Regions from separate parts of the Enterovibrio litoreus genome, predicted to be linked through region 2. Evidence: predicted binding sites of a transcription regulator. Region 2 holds the regulator's gene; each other region holds the start of a gene.
What was found. Region 2 encodes CRP, which controls carbon source genes, mostly activating them, when cyclic AMP is high. Its sites were predicted from a motif close to TGTGANNNNNNTCACA; they were not measured.
Positions count from the first base shown of each region.

Region 1: nagE (N-acetylglucosamine-specific PTS transporter subunit IIBC) is a predicted target of CRP. The motif match lies at 2,435-2,450, and genes of this name have one in related genera.
Region 3: cdd (cytidine deaminase) is a predicted target of CRP. The motif match lies at 3,550-3,565, and genes of this name have one in related genera.

Region 1 is NZ_CP166194.1:2,430,235-2,436,554, reverse strand. It holds gene AB8599_RS10670 (ROK family protein) at 1-353, opposite strand, end outside; gene nagA (N-acetylglucosamine-6-phosphate deacetylase) at 361-1,497, opposite strand; gene nagB (glucosamine-6-phosphate deaminase) at 1,513-2,313, opposite strand; gene nagE (N-acetylglucosamine-specific PTS transporter subunit IIBC) at 2,579-4,075, shown strand; gene AB8599_RS10650 (beta-N-acetylhexosaminidase) at 4,171-6,320, shown strand, end outside.
Region 2 is NZ_CP166194.1:3,240,788-3,247,107, reverse strand. It holds gene AB8599_RS14565 (DUF1338 domain-containing protein) at 1-663, shown strand, start outside; gene AB8599_RS14560 (hypothetical protein) at 721-921, opposite strand; gene crp (cAMP-activated global transcriptional regulator CRP) at 1,087-1,719, opposite strand; gene AB8599_RS14550 (OsmC family protein) at 1,956-2,363, shown strand; gene AB8599_RS14545 (phosphoribulokinase) at 2,495-3,364, opposite strand; gene AB8599_RS14540 (YheU family protein) at 3,435-3,653, opposite strand; gene AB8599_RS14535 (hydrolase) at 3,768-4,736, opposite strand; gene AB8599_RS14530 (PLP-dependent aminotransferase family protein) at 4,748-6,130, opposite strand; gene AB8599_RS14525 (LysE family translocator) at 6,255-6,320, shown strand, end outside.
Region 3 is NZ_CP166194.1:1,534,855-1,541,174, forward strand. It holds gene AB8599_RS06770 (thiopurine S-methyltransferase) at 1-74, shown strand, start outside; gene purT (formate-dependent phosphoribosylglycinamide formyltransferase) at 198-1,373, opposite strand; gene AB8599_RS06780 (DMT family transporter) at 1,596-2,480, opposite strand; gene cdd (cytidine deaminase) at 2,603-3,490, opposite strand; gene AB8599_RS06790 (LrgB family protein) at 3,626-4,330, opposite strand; gene AB8599_RS06795 (CidA/LrgA family protein) at 4,330-4,677, opposite strand; gene AB8599_RS06800 (hypothetical protein) at 4,794-5,303, opposite strand; gene sbcB (exodeoxyribonuclease I) at 5,426-6,320, opposite strand, start outside.

The DNA of each region.
Region 1 (6,320 bases), 810 kb from region 2:
TTAGGGTAATGGAACGGTTCGTCGTGCTCGGCCAGAGGCTTGCCCGACAAGTCGAACAGCGTGAGCTCGATGCGGTCACGGCCGAGTCGCACAGCAAGGGAATGGAAAGGGGCGCATTCGGTGGTCAGCGAGATGGCTCGTCGACCGCCTGTGGACGCTTGTTGCGCGACCTCTTTGATTAGGCCGCGCTCAAGCAACTGGCGGGTAATTTTGGTAACACTTGCTGGAGCAAGACTGCTCACATCAGCAATTTGGATTCGAGAAATCGGGCCTTGTTGGTCGATAAGTCGATAAACGGCGGCACCGTTCAACTGTTTAACCAGATCTACGTTACCAATTTGTCCGCCTGTCATAAATGTCCTAATTCAATGTATATTCGCCGTTAACTACAGTCGCTTTGACATTGAAATCGCGATCAAACACGGTCAGGTTAGCGACATATCCATTCTTGATAGCCCCTAGCTTGTTGTCCACGCCGATTGCTCGTGCTGGATACAAGGTTGCCATGCGGATCACTTCATCCAAAGCGATGCCTACATGTTCGACAGAGTTTTGTACTGCTTCAATCATGGTCAATGCCGAACCGCCAAGTGTGCCATTTTCATCAACACACTTACCATCTCGGTAATATACTTTCTTACCTACAAAAATAAAGTGATCCATGTCTGCTCCTGCAGGCGCTGCTGCATCAGTAACAAGAACCAGTTTCTCGCCTTTCAATTTGTGGGCAATGCGAATGTTTGCATAATCAACGTGGAAACCATCTGCAATCACACCCGTATAAACTTCCGGCGTGTCGTAGATAGCGCCAACCATACCTGGCTCACGACCCGCAATTGGCGTCATCGCATTGAACAGGTGAGTGGCAAAGGTGATACCCGCTTTAAAGCCTTGACGGGCTTCGACATAGCTTGCGTTGGTGTGGCCTGCTGATACTACAATACCCGCATCAGCCAGTTGACGAATATGCGCCGCTGGCGTTAGCTCAGGTGCCAGTGTCACTTTCGTTACTACGTCCGCATTGGCTGCAATGAAATCGATCATTGCGTCATCAGAGCGGCGAATGTAATCCACGCTATGAATGCCTTTTTTGGCAACGTTGAGGTATGGACCTTCAAGGTGCAGACCAAGAGCTTGATGCTGATATTTTGCTTGGTAGTCACGAATTGCACTGACTGACGCCTGCATGTCTTCGTCAGAAGACGTGATCAGTGTTGGCAAGAAGCTAGTACAGCCAGACTTCAGATTGGCCAAATGCATCGTGTGGATAGTGTCTGCAGTCACTTCGTCGTTGAACATCACACCGCCACAACCGTTAAGTTGTAGGTCGATGAAGCCAGGGCTCAGATATGCGCCGTCAAGTGAGCGAGTTTCAATGCCTTCTGGCAATTCACTTTCAGGACAAACGTTCTGGATCAGGCCACCATCAACGATGACAGCATGATTATCCAGCACTTCGCTACCAGTAAAAATTCGGCAGTTAATCAGTGCGTACATGAATACTTCCTTACCTTACAGGTTTTTGATGTTTTCAGCTTCTAGCTCATGGAAGTACTTCACTGTCTTCACCTTCAGTTCAGCGGTTGACGGTTCGTCACATACCATCAGTGCTTTAGGGTGCAGTTGAAGCGCAGAAACTGTCCATAGGTGGTTCACTGAACCCTCAACCGCGGCTTGCAGAGCAAGCGCTTTGTTGTGGCCAGTAACCAGAATCATCACTTCTTTTGCGTCAAGCAAGGTACCTACGCCAATAGTCAGTGCGTGTTTAGGTACTTGGTTGATGTCATTGTCAAAGAAACGAGAGTTAGCAATACGCGTATCTTCCGTCAAGGTTTTGATGCGAGTACGTGATGAAAGTGACGATGCTGGCTCGTTAAATGCGATGTGACCGTCGTTGCCAATGCCACCCATGAATAGGTTGATACGACCGTAAGATTTAATCTTCTCTTCGTAACGTTGGCATTCTGCTTCATGATCGTCAGTGTTGCCGTTCAGAAGGTTAATGTTTTCTTCTTTAATATCAATATGATTGAAGAAGTTATTGAACATAAAGCTGCGGTAAGATTCTGGATGATCTGCTGGGATACCACAGTACTCGTCCATGTTGAACGTGACGACGTTTTTAAAGCTTACTTCGCCCTGCTTATGAAGATTAATCAGTTGCTTATAGGTGTTCAGTGGGGTGCCACCAGTCGGCAAACCCAGAACAAACGGACGATCTTCAGTTGGAGCAAATTTGTTAATCTTATCAACAATATAGCGCGCTGACCAAAAGCCTACTTCATGTGCGGTTTGTAAAGGGATAAGTCTCACGGTACACCTCTTAATTAATTCAAATTCAGACTATACAGCATAGTGGATTTGTATCTTAGTTTTCATCATAAAATAAGTTTTATGATGGCGCTAGCAAAAAACAGGATCTCGTATCGTTTTGAGTGACAAAAATCACAATTGCACCTGTTTTAATTTGCGGGGCGAAATTAATGGAATAAACTCCACCTGACTCACATTGGATAGTAAAAAAAGTCCCATGTTGTCATTACAACTCTGAGAAAGAACCACTATAGGGGGAACACAGGTGAATATTCTCGGTTATTTCCAAAAAGTAGGTAAAGCGTTAATGGTACCCGTTGCCACGCTTCCTGCAGCTGCAATCCTAATGGGTATCGGCTACTTTATCGATCCGACCGGTTGGGGCGCAAACAGCGTTCTGGCGGCATTTTTGATCAAAGCAGGCGCTGCAATCATTGATAACATGTCTTGGCTGTTTGCTGTAGGTGTTGCCTATGGTATGTCTAAAGACAAAGACGGCGCTGCTGCGCTAGCCGGTCTGGTTGGTATGTACGTAGTGACTACGTTACTGTCGCCAGGTGCTGTTGCTCAAATTCAAAACATTGACCCAAGTGCTGTTCCAGCGGCTTTCGGTAAGATCCAGAACCAATTTGTTGGTATCTTGGTCGGTATCATGTCAGCGGAACTGTACAACCGTTTCTCACACGTAGAACTGCACAAAGCGTTGGCGTTCTTCTCTGGCAAGCGTCTGGTTCCAATCGTTACCTCTTTTGCTGCAATCATTGTTTCTTTCATCCTGATGTACGTTTGGCCAAGTGTTTATGGTGGTCTGGTTAGCTTCGGTGAAGGTATTCAAGGTATGGGCGAATTGGGTGCAGGTATCTATGCATTCTTTAACCGTCTTCTTATTCCTGTTGGTCTGCACCACGCTCTGAACTCAGTATTCTGGTTCGACGTTGCAGGCATTAACGATATTCCTAACTTCCTTGGTGGCGCTAAGTCCCTAGCTGAAGGTACTGCAACTGTTGGTGTAACAGGTATGTACCAAGCGGGCTTCTTCCCAATCATGATGTTTGGTCTGCCAGGTGCGGCACTAGCTATCTACCACACGGCTAAGCCTGAGAACAAAGAGAAAGTAGCATCTATCATGATCGCTGCTGGTTTCGCATCATTCTTTACCGGTGTGACTGAACCACTAGAATTCTCGTTCATGTTCTTAGCACCTGGTCTTTACGTGCTTCACGCATTGCTGACAGGTATCTCTGTATACATCGCTGCATCTATGCAGTGGATTGCAGGTTTCGGTTTCTCTGCAGGTCTTGTTGACTTGTTCTTGTCTACACGTAACCCGCTGGCTGTTAACTGGTACATGCTTATCGTTCAAGGTTTGGTATTCTTCGGTATCTACTACGCAGTATTCCGCACCGCGATCGTTAAGTTCAACCTGAAAACGCCTGGTCGTGAAGATCTAGATGACGACGCTGAATCAAATGGCGTTGAAGCATCTAAAGAGACCGGTATCCTGGCTCGCCAGTACCTGAAAGCACTAGGTGGTCACGACAACCTAACCACTATCGATGCATGTATTACTCGTCTTCGTCTGACTGTTAAAGATGGCGCTCAGATCGACGAGAAAACACTGAAAGCACTGGGTGCGATGGGTGTTGTTAAATTGGGCACCAATAACCTTCAGGTTATCTTGGGTCCATTGGCAGAAATTGTTGCTGGCGAAATGAAAAAAGTTGGCACAACTGAAGATTTGTCAGAAATCAAACTGCCTTAATTAAAATATACTGACTAAACAGTCAATATAGCCGGCCCTTAGCGGGGTCGGCTTTTTTTGGGCCGAATTCGGCCAAATCGTAGGGAAATACGTATATGAATAAGACATTTAAGATTGGATTCTTATCTGCAGCGGTTGCCGCCGGTCTTGCTGGTTGTGGCATTCTGCCTTCTGGCTCTGCACAACAAGCAACGGTTGATGCGTTGGCTTCTCAGTTGGACATAAGCTACAACATTCAGACCAACACTGGCGCTCAGGATGGTATGGCATGTCAGGAAATGGGTGCAGAGTGGGCATCTTGTAACAAGATCCTGATGACCGTGGTGAATGATGGTGAAGCAGTAACGGGTAACGATTGGAAAATCTACCTGCACAGCATTCGTGTCATCCTTGATGTTGAAAACGAAGACTTCACCATCAAGCACTTGACGGGTGACCTGTATGAACTGACGCCAACGGCGTCCTTCGTCGGTTTCGCGGCGGGTGAGAAAATTGAAATACCCCTAATTCAAGAGTACTGGACACTGTTTGAAACTGACTTCATGCCACGCGCCTATGTGGTTGTGGGAGATGCAGAGCCAAAAGTCATCAAGTCACTGAACACGGAAAACGTCGACGCATTTGTTGCTGAGATTGATGGTGACAAGTGGAAGCGTACACCAGAAGACAACAACATATTGGCGACCGCAGCCTCGCGCTTTGCAAAAAACAGCGATGTAGCGCAATTGTCGAATAGCGCGATTGAAGCATCTATTATCCCAACACCACTGAAAATCAAGCAAATGCGTGGCGCTCTGCATGTCACGTCTGGCTTTGCCGTGACGAACAATGCTCTAGATGCTGACCAATTGGCGGCATTTGAAGATCGTGCAGCGCTTTTGGGTGTCAACGTAGACGGTGATATCGCACTGAATATCAATGTTGATGCGAAAGCGTTTAGCGGCGAAGAAGCGGTATCGGGTGCTTACAAGCTAGCGGTGAATGCGGCCGGTGTTGATGTGCTTGGCTTTGACAGTGTAGGTGCATTCTACGGCTTGCAATCACTGATGGCACTGATGGACAAAGACGACAGTGGCATGCTGCCTTGGGTTGCGATTGAAGATGCACCTCGCTTTGATTACCGCGGTGTGATGGTTGATGTCGCGCGTAACTTCCATTCAAAAGAAGCGATGTTGCGTACCATTGATCAGATGGCAGCTTACAAGCTGAATAAACTACACCTTCACCTGACAGACGATGAGGGCTGGCGTCTAGAGATCCCTGGCTTGCCAGAGCTGACTGACGTAGGTGCAAACCGTTGTCACGATCTGTCTGAAACCTCATGTCTGCTGCCACAGTTGGGTTCGGGCCCAACAACTGAAAACTTCGGTTCAGGTTTCTTCTCTAAAGCCGATTACATGGAAATTCTGCGTCATGCGAAAGCACGCGGTATTGAAGTGATCCCAGAAATCGATATGCCAGCTCACTCACGTGCAGCCGTTGTTTCTATGGAAGCACGCTACACCAAGTATGTAGAGCAAGGCGATCTTGCCAAAGCAGAAGAGTTCCGTCTGATGGATCCTTTGGATACATCAAATGTGACGACGGTTCAGCTGTATGACAAGCGCAGCTTCATCAACCCATGCATGGATTCATCAGTGAACTTCGTGGACAAAGTGATCACCGAAGTTAAGGCCATGCACGCTGAAGCAGGCATGCCTCTGACGACCTGGCATTTTGGTGGTGACGAAGCGAAGAACATCAAGCTAAACGCCGGTTTCCAAGACTTGAATGCAGCAGAGCCTGTTTCTTGGAAAGGTAATATTGATTTAAGCCAAGAAGACAAGCCATTTGCGAAATCGCCTGTGTGTCAAAAAGCGATCGCAGAGGGCGTGGCAGAAGACTTCGGTCACCTACCAAGCTACTTTGCTGAGCGTGTAAGCAAAGTGGTTGCGGCACATGACATCCCTAACTTCCAAGCGTGGCAGGATGGCCTGAAGTACTCGAAAGATGCGTCAGCATTCGACACTGACAACGTTCGTGTTAACTTCTGGGACGTTCTGTACTGGGGCGGTGACGCATCAGCTTATGAGTGGGCGAGCAAGGGCTATGACGTGATCGTGTCAAACCCAGATTACGTTTACATGGACATGCCTTACGAGGTTGATCCAAAAGAACGAGGTTACTACTGGGCAACCCGTGCAACTGATACGCGTAAGATGTTCGGTTTCGCACCGGAAAACTTGCCACAAAATGCTGAAACGTC
Region 2 (6,320 bases):
ACCTTCGCGCTCCCTAAAGTAGGGCTAGATCGCTTGGCTGCGCCGTTTATTGCGATTGGCTATGTCCCTATGGGGGAATACCATTTTAAAGCGAAGAAATTGTTCGCGCGCCATTATGAGCATCCTCACCCTGATGCACCTAAGGTGTTTATCAGTGAGCTTTTGGTAGGGCAGTGCTCCACAGAACTGCAACAGGCTGTTCGTGCCTTGGTTGATCAGGTAGATGACACGGCACTTAATGATCCCGCGTTCTTGTATAGTGGTCGTTTGTGGAGTATTGACACCGCAACCTATCAACAGCTCGCAGCGGAAAGTGAATATGCAGGTTGGCTGTCTGCTCATGGATTTGGCGCTAATCACTTTACGGTGAGTGTTAATCAGTTGAGTACACTTCATGAGGTGATGGAGGTGAACAAATTGCTGCGTGATTCAGGTTTTGCGATTAATGAATCTGGCGGTGAAGTGAAAGGGGATCCGCAAGTGCGTTTGGAGCAATCATCGACCATGGCCGATAAGGTGACGGTAAACTTCAGTGATGGCGATCTGAATATTCCAGGTGGTTTTTACGAGTTTGCAAAACGTTATCCGTTACCAGATGGCAGCCTGTATCAAGGTTTTGTTGAGGCTTCTGCAGATAAAATATTTGAAAGTACCGATCAGTAAGTCATCGTCCAGTGCTCAATCACTACTGCCCCTTTGAGGATTTTAGGGGAGTGCAGATTAGCTGGGTTCTGACAGTAAGCTTGAAGGCCATTCTTCGTGAGACGGCGGTACTGATTTTCGTCCGTCATCGCCGAGCATGCGTTGTAGATGATAGTGAGATACGCCAGTAAAACCCGTCAATTCGGTGCTGACTTGACCCCAAGGAACAAGAGCCGGTGTCGTGTTGGTATGACTAAACACTAGGTGTTCCATGTCCATATCGATGCTCCATCATCGCAAAAACGTTGCACGTAAATGTATACATGCTTTGCTTTGAAAGGTAGCACTGAGAAATGGGTTTTGTGGGAATTTTGGCGTGATAGTGATCAGGCTCAAACAAAAAAGCCACCGTAAACGGTGGCTTTCATTTCAAAGCAATAATGCTTAGCGAGTGCCGTAAACCACAATAGTTTTACCGTGTGCAGAAATGAGGTTCTGCTCTTCCAGCATCTTCAAAATACGACCAACGGTTTCACGTGAGCAACCCACGATTTGACCGATTTCCTGACGGGTGATCTTGATTTGCATACCGTCTGGGTGAGTCATAGCATCTGGCTGTTTCGCCAGGTTAAGCAATGTTTGCGCGATACGACCCGTCACATCTAGGAATGCTAAGTCACCTACTTTTTGGCTAGTGATTTGCAGACGACGAGCCATCTGAGAAGAAAGGCGCATCAAAATGTCCGGATTCACTTGAATCAGCTGACGGAACTTCTTGAATGAGATTTCAGCAACTTCGCATGGAGATTTAGCGCGAACCCAAGCTGTACGCTCCTGATCTTCCTCAAATAGACCAAGTTCGCCAATGAAGTCGCCCTGGTTGAGGTAAGAAAGGATCATCTCTTTGCCTTCTTCATCCTTGATAAGTACAGCCACAGAGCCTTTCACGATGTAATAAAGCGTTTCAGCTTTCTCACCAGCATGAATCAGCGTACTTTTTGATGGGTACTTATGAATGTGGCAGTGTGAAAGGAACCACTCTAGTGTTGGGTCTGTTTGAGGTTTTCCTGGAACCATATCTCTCATTTCCTCTGCAGTTGTTGCCTGATGAGTCTTCCTTAGCCCACCGTCCTGCGGCACAAGTCCGTGGGATAGCATAAAGTGTCAACCGTCAGGCTACAAGCTCTCTGTTTGAGTCATTGAGTTTATCCTTTTTCCAGCACGATTTCTTGATTTTGATATGGACTTCCCCCCCTATTAAAGGCTAAAAACGTGGACAAGATCACGACACTGAAAGTAAACAGGAGAAATAGATGCGAGCAAGCGTCAAGTGGTGCGGAAAAGAGACCTTCCTAGGACAATCGAATTCAGGCCATAGCATCGTCATGGATGGCAATGGTGGAGAAAAAGCGCCAAGTCCAATGGAAATGGTATTGATGGGAGCTGGTGGATGCAGCTCTGTCGACGTGGTTGCAGCGCTTAAAGCGGCTAATCAAGCAGTATTATATTGTGAAGCTGAACTTACTGCTGAGCGCCGGGAGCAAGCACCGCGCTTGTTCACCCATATCAATATTCACTTTGTGGTGACAGGGACTGCGTTGGATGAAGCATTGGTGGCTTCTGCGGTTAAAGACAGCCTAGAGAAATACTGCTCGGTGTGTTTGATGCTGGGTGCCGGTATTGAAATGACCCACTCTTATGAGATTCGTGAAGCGGCTTAATGGCGTGTTTGCGGTTTTGTTGGAAGTGACTATAAAACAAAGGAGGGCACGACCTCCTTTGTTTTGCTATTAACTGTTTATCAATGGGTTGCCAAGATCTTCATACAAGAAAAGGGGAGGCTCTCGCGGGTTTAGCTTATCTTGCCTGTTTCAATTAACTGCTGAATAAGCGGTTGGATGATCAACTCCATGGCGAAGCTCATTTTGCCCCCAGGCACAACTAAGGTGTCATGTCGTGACATGAAAGAGCCTTGGATCACGGCCAGCAAATAAGGGAAATCCACTTTCTTGATGCCGCGAAAACGTATGACGACAAAACTCTCATCGAGGCTTGGAATGCCTTTGGCGTTGAGTGGGTTAGAAGTATCAACCGTTGGGACGCGCTGGAAGTTAATGTGTGTGCGACTAAACTGCGGCGTGATGTAGTTAAGATAATCGTCCATTGATCGCACGATAGAATCCATCACAGCCTCTCGCGAGTGGCCGCGGTCGCGCGTGTCGCGAACAAATTTCTGAATCCATTCAAGGTTCACGATCGGCACCATGCCAATGAGCAAATCAACATGCTGAGCCACGTTAATTTCGCCGTCGGCAATACCACCGTGAAGCCCTTCATAGAACATCAAGTCGTTATTCTCAGGCAAATCTTGCCATGCTGTAAACGTACCTGGCATTTGGTTATAAGGCACGGCTTCATCAAAGGTATGTAAATAGCGGCGGAATTTTCCCGTACCGTGTTTACCATATTCATCGAAGAATGATTCGAGCCTTGGGAAATCATTGGCTTGAGGGCCAAAATAGCTGATGTGCCGTCCTTGCTCTCTGGCCTTGCGAATTTCAACGTCCATTTCCGGACGTGTAAAACGGTGAAAGCTGTCGCCTTCAACCCAGGCAGCGCGGATGTCCATCATATTGAATATCTTCCGAAATGCGTCGGAAGTGGTAGTAGTTCCTGCCCCAGATGAACCGGTGACTGCAATAATAGGGTGTTTTGCAGACATGACAAACCCTGTCAATTTTTAAAATGATGTCAAACAATTAACAGGGAGTGACGTCTTGGTCAAGCAGACGTTAAGCGCCAAGTGATCGCGCGTGTTTGATATCGACCGTTTCGTGCAACTCAGAATAGACCACCATGGCTTCTTTGTTCTTGAGCAGGGCATAGACCTGCTCGACTTTTTCATCGAAGCTGGCTTCTTGCTCACCATAGTCTGTGCCTTCGCGCAGAACAAAGTGCTCAACCAAGTTTTTCAGGGTCTCTTCTGGGATTTCTTGCCAAGGGATGATCATCGCGATACCTACAACATAAAACGGTGGCGGAAGGTGGCATTGTACACCTATATTCTCGAGCTACCTCAAGATGCTTGTTCAGCGAAAGCTTGTTCGGCGATTGGCTCATTGTGGTTATTTTAAGTGCTGGGCCAACCAGCGTGGCACTTCTTTCTCAAGCCAGAACTCTGGTGCATTGAGTGAGCCTGACACAAATCCGACATGACCACCGTATTCCGTTAGGTGATAGTCAATATTCTCTGGCAATGGCTGTGTTGGGATCACCGCTTCTGTCATGAACGGGTCGTCTTTGGCATGAATCACCTTCAGCGGCGTGGTGATGTTTTGCAGTACGTCTAAGCCACTACATTGCTGATAATAATGCTCGGCGCTCTCAAAGGCATGAAGCGGTGCAGTGACGGTTTTATCAAACTCATAGAGTGTCGATATCTTCACTTTCTGACCACTTTTCCAATGACCAATTTCGGGGTGGCGTTCGAGTTTTCTCGACAGGGTACGATTCATTGAGCGCAGCAAGTAAGCCTGATAAACCTTGGAAAACCCGAGCTGAATACGCGATGAACAGGCGGCTAAATCGAGAGGTGGGCTGATCACACAACCGGCATGAATCAGTGGGTCATGGTTAAATTCAGCCAGGTAACGCACCAACATATTGCCGCCCAGTGATACACCCGTTGCCACACGCGGCACATCGGGGAAGCGCTCGCGGATATATTCCAGCATAAAACGCGCATCACTGGTTTCACCTGAGTGGTAGCTGCGTGGCTGGCGGTTAATCAGACCGCTACAGCCTCGAAAATGCATCATGACACCGAGCCAACCTTGTTGTTTGAAGGCGTTGAGCAGGCCGTTGGCGTATGGGCTGTAAAAGCATCCCGCCAAACCATGAAACAAAATAACGACAGGTTTGCCTTGGGCTTGTTCTGGTGGCTCTGTCCAGCACAGATCGAGAAAGTCACCGTCAGGGGTATCTATGCGCTGCCAGATCGGTTCAAACAAGGCTTTGCGTCTGACAAAGCGAGGCAACAGTGTTTGCACGTGGGGGTTACGTCCCCATTTCATGGGCTCGAAATTTTCAGTCATCAAGGTCACACTCACATTGCAAATTCGGACAGCGGGGGATTGGCCAGTAATTGTGCCAGCTGCTGGCAGCCGTTTTCCAGCGTTTCTCGATTGGGGGGGGCACTCACTGCAATCCGCACGCAAGGCGGTGCTGAATATCCCGCTGGCACAAACAGCTCGGATGATTTGATCTCCAACCCCTGCGCTTTACACGCAGTGAGGAATTCGCTCAATGACCATTCATCGGGGAGTCGTAACCAACCATGAAAACCATTGGGATGAAAACGCAGATCCGCATTGCCAAGATATTGTTGTAGTAATGCCCAGCGTTGTTCCATTTCAGTACGTATTGTTTCTAGGATCTGGTTTGCCCCGCCATTTTCCAACAAGATCGCCGCCATGGCGGTGAGCAAGGGGCTGATCATCCAACTGTGATTTTGCAGTGCATTAACAAATTGCGGGTAGAAACGCTCAGGCAGATGCAGAAAACCCAAACGTAACCCTGGTGCCAACGTTTTCGCCATTCCGCCAATATAAATCACATCATCTGGCGCCAGATTGACAAAAGGCTGCGGTCGCTCTCGCGGCAGTAATCCGTTGACATCGTCTTCGACAATCACTAATTGCTGAGTTTGACACACGTTAATCAGTGCCTTGCGGCGAGATTCGCTCATGATGGCGGTGGTAGGGTTTTGAAGCGTTGGTGTTAAGTACACCATGCGCGGTTGATACTGCTGACAGGCCGCTTGCAGCGAGTCTGGCAACATACCTTCATCATCCATGTCCACAGGCTTGACAGTAAGTTGAAGTTGACGCGCGAGGCTCATTAAGCCGGGATATGTGAATTTGTCAGCGAGAATGGTATCACCAGCGCGACATAGGGTAAGTAAGCAAAGCTGCATGGCGTTTTGTGCGCCTGAGCAGAACAGTAAGCGGTTGGCGTCTGCAATCACAGAGTGTTGCGCTAGCCACTGCGACAGAATCTCACGGTGGCGGACAATGCCAGAGGGTGGTTGGTACAGCATCAGATTATTCAATTCATTGGGGTGCGAGGCCAATTGCTGCAAAGCATCGGAAAACAAATCGGCGCGATTAATGGCTGGTGGCACATTGTAGCCAAAGCTGGTGATTCCCGGACGTTCAGGGCTAGCAAAGGTCCAATGTGGTTTGTCGCTGTCACAGACATAAGTGCCCGCGCCGACTTTGGCTTCGATAATACCGCGTCGTTCTGCTTCGGCATAAGCTCGGGTTACCGTGCCAACAGTGACAGACAAAGCATCAGCCAACGCTCTGTGGGTAGGTAGTTTCGCACCTGCGGCAAGCTCATTACTGAGAACTTTGCCTGCAATGGCATCCGCGATTTGACGGTAAATCGGCGTGCCGTCTCTCTCTAACACAATATTCATGATTGTCATGGTGACAATAAACCTTTTGATCGCAACTCTGATCCCTGTTAGCGTGAATTTTGACCGATAATGGCGATTTATTCAACAAAACCGTATGGATTGTATCGATACAATGTGAGCAGGGAGACAATTCATGATGGAACTTTCATTTCTAGCAACACTGGCGGTATTCGCTGCCACCATGACAGGCACTCCGGGG
Region 3 (6,320 bases), 1.7 Mb from region 2:
ACACGGCTCGTCCACCGAAAGGGCAGCCGGCAACGCATTTTGTTGAAGAGGTGTGGTTGATCGAGTCGGTGTAAAATGGAAACACGTTTTCTGCACCCTCGTGCAACGCGTGTTCGTCTCCAAAAAAAGCAGCCACCCATTAGGTGGCTGCTTAGTTTTAATCATGCATATCTGAGCGATTTGCTCGTATGAGGCATTTAGAAATCAATCTTAATGGAAGACGCGGCAGTGATAGCTTTGTTTACCGCGACGTCTGTATCTGATCCTCTTGCCAGAGCCACGCCAAGGCGACGGCGGCCGTCGATGTCAGGCTTACCAAAAAGACGAACTTGCGTATCAGGGTAGCGAAGCGCTTCTGTGAGACCACTAAAACTGATATTGCTAGATGTGCCTTCACCCAACACCACAGCAGAAGCGGAAGGGCCATACAAGTTAATGGCATGAATAGGCAAACCCAAAAACGCACGCACATGAAGTGCAAACTCAGAAAGGTCTTGCGAAATCAGCGTCACCATACCGGTATCGTGTGGGCGAGGTGACACCTCACTGAACAGCACTTCATCTCCTTTTACAAAAAGCTCAACACCAAACAAGCCATAGCCGCCTAGCGCAGCCACGACTTTTTTCGCCAATGCTTCTGCAGCCTGACGTGCCTTATCACTCATGGCTTGTGGCTGCCATGATTCGCGGTAGTCGCCGTCTTCTTGGCGATGGCCAATGGGCGCACAGAAATGGATGCCGTCTGTGGCACTGATGGTCAGCAGGGTGATTTCATAATCAAAGTCGACAAAGCCTTCGACAATCACGCGTCCACGTCCTGCGCGACCGCCTTCTTGTGCATAGGCCCATGCTTTCTCAATGTCAGCCGCTGTTTTCACCACGCTCTGTCCTTTGCCGGATGAGCTCATGACAGGTTTTACGACACATGGCATACCAACCGATTCAATCGCAGCGTGAAATGCCTGTGACGTGTCAGCAAAGGCATAGGGAGAGGTGGCGACGCCAAGCTCTTCGGCGGCAAGGCGGCGAATGCCTTCACGGTTCATGGTGAGCTGAGTTGCGCGAGCGGTAGGGATGATGTTCACACCTGTTTTTTCAAGCTCAACGAGGCGATCAGTGGCAATCGCCTCGATTTCAGGCACCACGTAATCTGGTTTTTCTTGTGCAATGATGGCCGCGAGAGCATCACCATCGAGCATATCGACAACATGGCTACGATGTGCAACCTGCATGGCGGGTGCATCTGCGTAACGGTCGCACGCGATGACTTCAATGCCGAGACGTTGGCACTCAATAGCGACTTCTTTACCTAGCTCACCAGAGCCCAACAGCAGGACGCGTGTAGCGCCCGGACGAGTGGCTGTTCCAATCATGATTATCTTCCATCAATGCAATTAACTGCTGATGATTTTACCTTAAGCAAACGTTTGCGCAAGCGTTTGCCCTTGTGTTCTTAAAGGTTTTAGGAAGATTGAACCAAGTGAACGGTTGATGGGTGAGGAGCGATTGAGGGAGGTGACTTAGGCATACCGATTTGCAGTGAATTGGGCCGATAGAAGTTGAACCGCCACCGAAAAAGGCGGCGGTTCTTGAAACTAACTATTTCTGCCTTTTCGTGTTTCCCAATGGGTGATAAAGAACACAGCAGCGACGATGATGGCAGCGCCGAGCCACAGGCGACCCGGTGGCACCCAGCCAAAGACCAAAAAGCCAAACAACACATTCAAAGGCAGTTTGGCATTGTCAAAAGGCTGAACGAATGACGCATCCGCAGCGGCATACGCTTTGGCAATAGCCCATTGAGCAACAGCAGTCAGCAGGCCTGCACCAAGCAACATTAGCCACACCATTTCTCCTTTTGGCATTGTCCAATCTGGAATCGCTAGCAAGATGTTAAACGGCGTGATAAGCAATAGCAGGTAAACCACCATGGTGGTGGGTGAGTCGTTGTGGGAGAGTTTTTTTACCATCAAAGAGTATGTGGCCCAGAAGAAGGCAGCACCGACCGGTAGCATGGTTGCCCAGCTAAAATCGTCTGACCATGGCTCAAGAATGATCATTGCCCCTACAAAACCACTGAGTGTGGCAAGCCAACGGGCAGGGCCAACACGCTCACCTAAGAACAAGCCTGAACCAATTGTGGCAAACAGCGGGGAGGTCATCAGCAATGCAATGCCTTGCCAAATCGGCACGGGATAGGCGAGTGCCCAAAGCCAAAGTTGGATACCAATGACTGAGAAAAACACGCGCAAGCAGTGCATGCCGAGATGATCGGTTTTAAGTGCTTGGCGAATCCCCATGCTTCTGAGCCAAGGGATCATGACAATCAGTGCGATGAAGTACTGAACAAAGGCAACCGTGGTGGAAGGGAGTTGCATTTTGAAGCTGACGTATTGCGCTAGGCTGTTGATCATCGCAAAGCAAACGCCAGCGGTGAGCATCCAAGTGGCGCCAAGAATGGGATTGTGAGATTGGCTCATGCGTTTACAGAAATTAGGAAAAGTGACGTGATAGTAGCGAACTTTTTCAGCCGGGTATAACGAAAACGCCGGCGATACCCGGCGTTTTGCAATGTTATGACGATAAACACACCAACTGGGCGTTAAATGGCCAGATAACCCAAAGGGATGTCAGGATTTAGGGCTTCTAAAACCGCTTGGGTGTCTTGCAAGTGGCTGATCACCGCATTGGCTCTTTCTACTAAAACAACGTCTTGGATGTCTTTCAATGCGACATCGGCCAAGTTCATGGCAATGAGCGCAACTTGAAGCGGAGGAAGGCTAGGGTTGAATGCGGCATTTTCTGCGTACATGCCTGAGAATACGTTTCCATGAATGTCTCGAATCGCTGCACCGCTTAAATTGTGGGAATACGGGGCATGGCTGCGATTGGTTGCGCTAACAGCAGCCTGAATCAGTGCATCATCTTCTTCAGCTGTCAGGCCATGATTGACAGGCACCAGTAATGGTTGCTCGATACCGAGATCAATCGGGCCAAACGGCTCAGGCAGGTATTCATGCAATAACTTGGCGTCGCGATCGGGCAGTTGAATGTTTAGCGTATCTGCGCCATTGATTTCATTCATGAACTGGCGGCAGTGCCCGCAAGGACTGTAATTGATGGTGATGTCTTTAAGCGAAGATTCACCCTTCAACCAAGCATGGCTGATAGCGGATTGTTCGGCGTGAACGGATTGGTTTAATTGTACACCTTCAAATTCCATGTTCGCACCGAAGTAGAGACGACCTGAAGCGCCACGTGCTATTGCGCCAACATAGAATTTGGAAATTGGGGCAATTGAATAGGCCGCAGCAACAGGCAGCAAGGCAACCCGCAGATCTTTATCTGCCAGGCCTGACACTTCAAGCAAGTTTTCATATTCTTGTTCGCTGATCGTCGCATCAAACTCTGGAGAGGCACAGAGTTGTTCCATGGCCTCTTTTAGCGGTGAGGAAAGCGTGGCAATCGCCTCTTGAATGCTAACTCGCATGTTTGCTCCAAGTGTTGTTGTATGGGGACTCATTTTACGAGCAAACTCAGACCATTTAACGTGATCATTGTCACTTTAATGATGCAATTAACTTAGTTATTACATAATTATAAGTGACCTCACATGAATTCGATTTCATTTGATACAGGTCATCATTGAACTACAATTAACAAATAACTCAATGACATAGAACACGAAGGGGGCAAGAATCGTCGTCATGATCCCGCATATCACTAATGCCAGTGAACTTAAGGCCCCTTCTTGGTAGTGCGTTTCTGCCGCTTTTGCTGTGCCTATGGCATGAGAAACTGCGCCAATGGACAGGCCTCGTGCAAGAGAGGATTTAATTTTCATCATGTTAAGCAAGGGGTAGCCGATCAGCGCACCGAAAAGCCCTGCGACGACAACTAGGGCCGCAGTTACTGCTGGGATGCCACCGATGTGTTGTGCTGTGCTGAGTGCAAATGGCGTAGAGATGGATTTCGGCAAGACGGAAGCCGCAATCTGTAAATTCCCTCCTGCTAATAACGCAAAAGCCGACCCGAGTGTCATCGAGAGCAAACTCGCGGCAAGACATGCGAGCAATATAATTTTCCAATGACGTTTGATCACGTGCATCTGCTCATACAGTGGATACGCCAGTGCAATCACCGCAGGGCCAAGCATGAAATTGATGATTTTGTTCTGATCAAAATATTCTTTGTAGGTATTGCCTGAATAAATCACCATTGGCATCAGCACAAGCAAGCTGATCAGCAAGGGATTAAAAATAGGATGACGCAGCTTTAAGGCGATATGACGGGCGATGAAGTACACCACAATGGTTGCTAAAAGCCACATTAGTTCTCATCTCCATGATACGTATCGAGAGTCTTAGCTACGATAATAAGCACAACGACCGAGCTCAATATTGTGGCGCCTAATAACGGCATTGAATCGCTGATCAATAAGTGAAAATGATCCATTAGCCCCATGCTGGCAGGGATAAAAAACAAGGGCATGATGGTGATAAGCACTGTGCAAGCATCTTTGACCCAGCGACCAGGTATGATGCCGGTTGTCAGGCTCACAAAAAGCAGCAGCATGCTAATGACACTGCTGGGTATGGGAAGATGTAGCAGTTGGGTCAATAAATTACCCACTAGGGTATAGAGCGCAATGAGTGCGAAGCCGAGAAGATATTTCACGTCGAAGCCCCTGAAAGAAAGTCGTGAGACTATTCTAGTCTGAGCGCTGCATGAAAATCTTGTTCAAAACGCAGTAATTGCCGTCATTGCACACTAGTTAGGCAAGATGGACGGTGTTACATCAGATAGACAATCGTAGCAGCCGCCCCAAGCACTGATAAAATCACCCCAGTCACGATGGGCATCAGATTACGCTTTGCCTGCACTTCTTGAACGGGCTCATCAATGTGGATGTCGAGAGGGTCAGGCTCTGAAGGATTTGGAACCGTTTCAGCTTGTCGTTGATACGTTTTTTGCGGTAAAGCGACGCGATAACCGTGATCGCCTACCACATCGAGCGGAAGCACCTTTTCACCATGGCGATAAGACTTGGCAAGCAGCGAACAAAGGCTATTTTGGTGCTGAGAAAATGAAGAATCTGGCAACGATGTTGATGCATAGAGAACGCGTGCAGAAAGCACCTCGCCCGCATGGTAACAAAGCATTTCCAGCAAACGACACTCTTCATAGGTGAGCATGCTTACTGTCCGGTCTTGCCAATACAAGGAACGGCTTTCTGGCTCGAAATCGACATCAGAAAAGCGGTAGCACCGACTGTTTACCTTCGTGACCATTGTGTCATCCACCTCACTATCTCTTATAAGAAAAGTGTGGACTCAAATCACAAAATTTCAAATGTAACACCCCTGTTTCTTTAGGGGTGTATAGCGCACGTCACACGGTATTGATGAAAGGGTCGCGAGAAACACTAAGATACAAGCGATTCGACATAGTGATAAACGGATTTCAAAACCGCTAATTTTTTTGTGTCGCTCTGATGTTCCTCCACCAGATCTTCTAATCTTGCCATGTATTCAGGCAAATGCGTTTCGAAATAGTCGCGGCGATGAAGGTGCCATTTCTTTTGTTCGGTGTCAGTCAGTGTCCAAGAAAAATTTCGTGCACGGTAACGAAACAGCAGCGGATGAATTCGCTTGTCGGCGACGTTGATTTCAAGAGCAGCAAGATTTTCAGGTTTGGTTTGACGAATGATATCCATGGTGGAGCGATCAGACGGTGAGAAGAAGCCATCATAGAGCGCAGCATCGATGTTGTTACTATCCCCGTACTCTCGCTTTTCAGCGTAAAGCTCGATCAGTTTTTCTCTTATTTGAGGTTGCGCCTGAAGTTTCTTTAGGTTGTCCAAACAAGACTGACGATCAATGCCAAGCCTAGCGGCATCTTCTGGGCGCAAGGTTTTTGCCTCAGCCAGCACCGGGCATTTGTTAATATGGATGAGTTTGATGGGAGCCGGTAACTCATCAGGTGCCAGATCAGCACGTTTTGTATAGAGGCGCTCACGAAGTGCGTCAGCGTCTAAATCAAACAATGGCGAGGGATCGAGCGCCAGATCAATGGCAATAACGGCGTTTTTGTTATCAGGGTGCCACGCAACAGGAACAACCCAACTTGTATTGCCACGTTCAGTGCCAAACATGCCCGAAACATGCACCAGCGGTTTCATGGCAACGATGTCGATCAGTGCGGTTAGTTTGTTTTTATTGCGATGTGCATAAAGGTAGTCAAACAAGCGTGGCTGGGCGTGCTTGAACTTCTTCGCCATTTCGATGGTGGCAATGACATCGGCCATTGCATCGTGTGCA